DNA from 2 places in the Cupriavidus metallidurans CH34 genome. Region 2 is predicted to be linked to the other one. Evidence: predicted binding sites of a transcription regulator. Region 2 holds the regulator's gene; the other holds the start of a gene.
The links. The regulator sigma-54, encoded in region 2, starts transcription at its own class of promoters, with help from an activator protein. The targets are predictions, from matches to a motif close to TGGCANGNAANCTGCTTT.
Positions count from the first base shown of each region.

Region 1: the regulator sigma-54 is predicted to act here: its motif matches at 2,026-2,043, upstream of glnK (P-II family nitrogen regulator).

Region 1 is NC_007973.1:753,017-756,395, reverse strand. It holds gene trxB (thioredoxin-disulfide reductase) at 1-112, shown strand, start outside; gene RMET_RS03445 (Smr/MutS family protein) at 231-905, shown strand; gene RMET_RS03440 (trimeric intracellular cation channel family protein) at 913-1,560, shown strand; gene glnK (P-II family nitrogen regulator) at 1,630-1,968, opposite strand; gene RMET_RS03430 (NAD(+) synthase) at 2,082-3,379, opposite strand, start outside.
Region 2 is NC_007973.1:317,232-320,610, forward strand. It holds gene ptsN (PTS IIA-like nitrogen regulatory protein PtsN) at 51-506, opposite strand; gene hpf (ribosome hibernation-promoting factor, HPF/YfiA family) at 983-1,336, opposite strand; gene RMET_RS01540 (RNA polymerase factor sigma-54) at 1,387-2,865, opposite strand; gene lptB (LPS export ABC transporter ATP-binding protein) at 2,989-3,379, opposite strand, start outside.

The DNA of each region.
Region 1 (3,379 bases), 440 kb from region 2:
GTTCGCCGCCGGCGACGTGCAGGACCACGTCTACCGCCAGGCCATTACCAGCGCCGGCACGGGCTGCATGGCCGCACTCGACGCGCAACGCTATGTGGAAGCGCTGAAGTAATCGCTCCCGGGTACCAGGCACTAGCGTCACCGATTCGGGCCGGTTTTTACCGGCCCGATTCCTTATTGGATTCCTTATAATCGACGCCGAGCCCCCTGCCCCCTTAGAGAATCGCTCCATGTCGCACGGCGCCAAACCCACCTCCAAGCCCCCCCACCGCATGGGCCTGCACGATCTGGCCACGGTCCGCGACGGCCTCAAGGCCGACGCCGAGCGCCGCGAAGCCGAACGGCAAGCCGCCGAGGCCGCCGCCAGGCGCGCCGAGGAAGAAGCCAACGTGTTCCGCACCAGCATCGGGCAGGTCAGCAACCTGCGCGACCGCAACCGCGTCGAGCATCCCGTGAAGAAGCCGAACCCGGAGCCGGTGCAAACCCGTCTCAACGACAAGGCCGTGCTCGAGGCGTCGCTGTCCGATGAATTCGATGTCGAGAACCTGCTCGATGTCGACGAGACGATGTCGTTCCGGCGTCCCGGCATCGGCGAGGACGTCATCAAGAAGCTGCGTCGCGGCGAATGGGTGCCGCAGGACAAGGTCGACCTGCACGGCCTGCGCTCCGACGAGGCCCGCGAGGCGCTGGCCAACTTTCTCCGCCGATCGGTGCGCAATGGCGTGCGATGCGTGCGCGTGATTCACGGCAAAGGCATTGGGTCGCCGGACAAGCTGCCGGTGCTCAAGGGCAAGGTACGTAGCTGGCTGGTCCAGAAGGAAGAAGTGATCGCCTTCGTCCAGGCACGCGAATCGCAGGGCGGCGCCGGCGCGCTGATGGTCCTGCTGCGCCAGCCCAAGACCTGAGAACCGGATGCAATATCACCTGCCGTTCGATTTGCTGATGGGGCGACTGCCCCTGATCCTGCACGTGATGGAAGTGATCGGCGTGCTGGCGTTCGCCGTCTCCGGCGTGGTCGATGCCCGCAAGCAGCGGCTGGATGTGGTCGGCACCTTCGTCGTCGCGTTCGCCACGGCATTTGGCGGCGGCACCTTGCGCGACGTGTTGCTCGACCGCCGGCCCTTCTACTGGGTGGATCACGAGTACTACGTCCTGCTGATCTTCGTGATGTCGTTGGGCGCGTCTTTCGTTCTGCGCGTGGCTAGCCGGGTGGCGTCGGACCGCACCATGCTGGTGGCCGACGCGATCGGGCTCGGATTGTTCTCGGTCACTGGCACGTCGCTGGCGCTGGTAGCGCAGATGACGCCGACCGTAGCGGTGATGATGGGCATCATCTCGGCGGTGTTCGGCGGCGTGGTGCGTGACGTGCTCTGCAACGAGGTGCCGATGATCCTGCGCGATCGCTCGCCGTATGCCACCTGTTCGTTCGTCGGCTGCTGGATCTACGTGGGGCTGACCTGGCTGCGTGCCGACCAGGAGGTGGCGCTGCTGGCCGGCGCGCTGGTCACGATGGGAATGCGGCTGGTGTCGGTGCAGTTTGGCTGGAAGCTGCCGAGCTAGCGCAAGCCTGCGACACGACCAAAAGCAAAAGGCCGGCATCTGCCGGCCTTTTTGCCATCTCAATCTCGATCAGACTGCCGCTTCGTCCTGCTCGCCGGTACGAATGCGGATCACGCGTTCGATCTCGGTCACGAAGATCTTGCCGTCACCGATCTTGCCGGTGTGGGCGGCCTTGACGATGGCGTCGAGCACCGTGTCGAGCTGGTTCTCAGCCACGACCACTTCGATCTTGATCTTCGGAAGGAAGTCGACCACATACTCGGCTCCGCGATAGAGCTCGGTGTGGCCCTTCTGACGGCCAAAACCCTTGACTTCGGTCACCGTCAACCCCGTCACGCCGACGTCGGCCATTGCCTCACGCACTTCGTCGAGCTTGAACGGTTTGATGATGGCGGTAATCTGCTTCATGGCTGGCCTCTGTCTCTAAATATGTCGAAAGATGAAGGATTCTAGCCCGAAACACCACATGAAGATTGCGTGCAGACCCACATTGCCCGCAATCGCACCCGATTTCTGCCGGTTCAATCCGGGATCCGCGCGAGATCCCGCATCCACACGACCGACTCGCCATCGCTCGGCGCGCGCCAGTCGCCGCGCGGGGAGAGCGAGCCGCCCGAGCCGACCTTGGGCGCGTTAGGAATACAGGAGCGCTTGAACTGGCTGGTGCGGAAGAAGCGGTCGACAAAGATACCGAGGACGCGCTTGATTTCGGGCAGTTGATAGACGTTGCGGGCCACATGAGGTCCGTTCGGCCACGTTCCACGCGCCGCGTCACCCCAGGCATGAAGTGCCAGGAATGCCACCTTCGACGGCGTGAACCCGAAGCGCAGCGTGTAATACAGGTTGAAATCCTGCAACTCGTACGGCCCGATAATCTGCTCGGTCTTCTGCTCGGGTGCCTTGTCCTGCCCGGCGGCGGTTGCCCCGCTGGGCACCAGTTCCGGGCTGATGTCGGTGGCCAGCACCGCCAGCAGCACATCCTGGCCGCCCTCGGCCACCTGCCCGGTCTCGGCCACCCAGCGCACCAGGTGGCTGATCAGCGTCTTGGGCACACTGGCGTTCACGTTGTAGTGCGACATGTGGTCGCCCACGCCGTAGGTACACCAGCCCAGCGCCAGCTCGCTGAGATCGCCGGTGCCGATCACGATCGCATGGTTGTGATTCGCCAGCCGGAACAGATGGTTGGTGCGCTCACCGGCCTGCACGTTTTCGAACGTGACGTCGTAGACCGGTTCGCCGCGCGAATACGGATGATCCAGATCCGCGAGCATTGCCAGGCAACTCGGCCGGATATCGATCTCGCGCGCCGTGCAGCCCACCAGTTTCATCAATTCGCGCGCCTGCTGCAGCGTGCGGTCGCTCGTGGCAAAGCCTGGCATCGTATAGGCCAGGATGTTCGAGCGAGGCAGGCCGAGCCGATCCATCGCCTTGGCGCACACCAGCAGGGCATGGGTGGAATCGAGCCCGCCCGAGACGCCGATCACCACCTTCGAGATCTTGCTCGACGACAGCCGCTGCACCAGCGCCTGCACCTGGATGTTGTAGACCTCCATGCAGCGCTCATCGCGCTGGCGCGGGTCCGACGGCACATACGGGAAGCGCGCCACCTTGCGCTGCAGCGGCAGGGCCTGCGTGGACGGCACGTCGATGTGGAACGACACGGTGTCGAAGCGTTCCACTTCCTCGTGGTGGCGGCGCACGGACTGACCAAACGACGTCTGGTGCATCCGCTCGCGCGACAACCGCTCGAGGTCGACATCGGCGAACAGCAGGTGGGAACTGTCGGCAAACCGTTCCGATTCGCCCAGCAGTTCACCGT
Region 2 (3,379 bases):
AGGGGCTGTATCGCGGGTATCGCGTCAGGCTGCGCTGGCCTGCCGTCGTGTCAGGGGTGCCACTGGGTCAGTAACTCGTGGACCGCTTCGGGCGTGGGTAACGTGGCCAGTCCTTCACGCATTTCCCGGTCCGACAACAACTGGGCGATTTCCGAAAGAATCTCCAGATGCTGCTGGGTGGCCTGCTCGGGCACAAGCAGGAAGATCAGCAGCGACACCGGTTTGCCGTCGGGCGATTCGAACGGAATTGGCTCGGCCAGGCGCATGAAGGCAGCCAGAGGCTGCTTGAGTCCCTTGATGCGGCCATGCGGAATGGCGACGCCGGCGCCAAGACCGGTGGACCCGAGCGATTCGCGCGCGAACAGGTTGTCGGTCACGGTGGCCCGGGCTACGCCATGGTTGTTCTCGAACAGGAGCCCGGCTTGCTCGAAGACCCGCTTCTTGCTGGTGACGGTGACGTCGAGATTAATGTTGCCGGGTGGCAGCAATTTGGCCAAACGATTCATGGGCGATGCACGAGGAGTCAGAAAGGCGAGCCGACGCACATGAGTCGTCCCGCTGCGTTGGGCAATTCAGGCTATTGAGCGCAAAAGGACGCCCGCATTGGAGCGTCCGGCCATTATAGAGCAGGGCCACTGCGCACTTGTGCGCTGCGGCGCCGGCGCCGCGAGTGGTGCCGCGAGCTTGCCGGTCGGATTGCCCACCCAGAAAACTGCCACCCGCCATCGCGTGATCTTTTGCCACGCGGAATGCCGGGCCGGTTGTCCGGGGCCGTCCTGTCTGTAGTTGTTGTATGGCGCAGCATACACCGAGCGGCGTCAGTTGCGAACACCCCCGGCTGACCAAATGTTGCAGGGCTGGTACTCGGGTAACGGGTGCGCCAGCGGCGCGTCCGCCTCGCGCCCATCAAAAAAGCCGCGCAGATGCGCGGCTTTGCTCTTCCTATCTATCCTCTAAGGGGCGACCTGGTGTCGCCGCCAACTTATTGTTGTTGTAGTTGTTCGGCGGCCATCTGGTACTTGACCGCTTCCCGGTCATGCCCTTGCACGCGGTCCTTGTAGCGGATCACCTGGCGGTCGAGCTTGTCGACCAGGCAGTCGATTGCAGCATAAAGGTCTTCATGATGCGCTTCGACGAAGATGTCCTTGCCCTTGAGGTGCAGGTTGATTTCCGCGTACTGACGCTTGTCCTTTTCCTTATGGTTGTCTACGGATAGCAGCACGCTTACGCCAATGACCTGATCGAAATGTCTGACAATTCGCTCCAGTTTCGTTTCCACATACTCACGCAGCGGCGGCGTGATGTCGAGGTGGTGTCCACTGATCTTGAAGTTCATAGCGCTTCTCCTTCTGAAAGAGCCGCACCAGGCAGGCGGTTGCGGCTCGGCTACAAAGTCTTGCGGAGATTGACTGCGGGGATCTTCAGCGCTTCGCGGTACTTGGCCACCGTGCGGCGTGCGACCACAAAGCCCTGTTCGCCCAGCAACTCGGCGATGCGGCTGTCGGAAAGGGGATTCCTGGGTTCTTCGGCTCCTATCAGTTGCTTGATCAGCGCGCGGATCGCCGTGGATGAGGCCGCGCCGCCAGTCTCCGTGGAGACGTGGCTACCAAAGAAGTACTTCAACTCGAAAGTACCCATCGGCGTGGCCATGTATTTATTCGTAGTCACCCGGGAAATGGTCGACTCGTGTAGACCCAGTGTATCGGCAATCTCCCGCAAAACCAAGGGGCGCATCGCGATTTCCCCGTGCGAGAAAAAGTTCCTTTGACGCTCCACAATTGCCTGCGCAACACGCAGGATCGTGTCGAAACGCTGCTGAATGTTCTTGATGAGCCACCGCGCCTCCTGGAGCTTCTGCTGCAGCCCGGCCGCGCCCGCTTCCCCTTTTGCACCGCGCAAAATCTGCGCGTACATGTCGTTGATGCGCAGACGCGGCATCACGTCGGGATTGAGCTGTGCGATCCAGCTACTGCCACTCTTGCGCACGAACACATCCGGTACCACGAAGTCCGCTTCCGGACGGCTGTAGGCATGTCCGGGATACGGTGCGAGCGAGCGGATCAGATCGTGCGCGGCCTTAAGTGCAATTTCGTCAACCTGCAGGGCTTTCTTGAGCCGCGTGTAGTCACGCACGGCCAATAACTCCAGGTGGTGGTTGACGATCGATAATGCAAGGTCCCGCTGCGGATGTTGCAGACGGCGCAGTTGCAGGGTGAGGCATTCCGCCGCGTTGCGCGCACCCACGCCAGGCGGGTCGAAGCTCTGCAGCAGGGTCAGTATCGCCTGCACTTCATCGACTTCGAATTCGAGTTCCTTGGGCAGTTCCGAACAGATCTCGTCGAGCGTTGCGCCCAGGTAGCCGTCGTCGTCAAGCGACTCGATCAGGAAGATGGCCAGGCCCTTGTCACGCGTGGAGATCTTCAGCGGCGTGAGCTGTTCCATCAGGTATTCGCGCAGCGTGGGTTCCGCTTCGCGAAGCTGCATCGGCGTCTTCTCGTCATCATCGCCCTGAGGCCGGCGAGCGAAATCGTCCAGGCTCCAGTCGCTGCCGTAATCGTCACCCGCGCTGTCGCCGTAGCTGTCGTCTTCGCCATTGGCGCCGTTCGCGCGATCGTCGCCGTTACCTTGCGGTTCGGAAGATGCTGGCGCCGGGGCGCTTTGCACGTTGACCGACCCGTCCGCGGCCACGCGCAGCGGGCTTTCGATCCAGTCGTTCTCGCGTTCGAGCAGTGGATTCTCGGTCAGCGCCTGCTCGACTTCCTGTTGCAGCTCCAGTGTGGATAACTGCAGCAGCCGGATGGACTGCTGCAGTTGAGGAGTCAGAGCCAGATGCTGGGAAAGTCGAAGCTGAAGCGATGGTTTCATGCGACCTATTCTATGCGCATCTTCCCGTTGTTGGAACGGAAATTGCTATCGCCTATCGCTGACACTTCGTGATCGCCAACGGCTAGTTGACGAATGCTGCAAAGCGGCGTCGCGGCCGCTTGATCACATGCGGAAGTTCTCGCCCAGATAGACGCGTCGCACAGACTCGTTGGCGATGATTTCCTCGGGCTGTCCCTCGGCCAGCACGGTGCCTTCGCTGATGATGTATGCGTGGTCGCAGATGCCCAGCGTTTCGCGCACGTTGTGGTCGGTAATCAGCACGCCGATGTTGCGTGCCTTCAGGAAGCTGACGATGCGCTGGATCTCGCCCACGGCGATCGGGTCCACGCCCGCGAATGGTTCGTCGAGCAGGATGAAGCGCGGCGCCGACGCCAGCGCGCGCGCGATTTCCACGCGGCGGCGCTCGCCGCCCGACAGCGACAGCGCCGGGTTGTTGCGCAGGTGGGCGATCTGCAGGTCATCGAGCAGCGAGTCGAGCCGGCGATCGATTTCC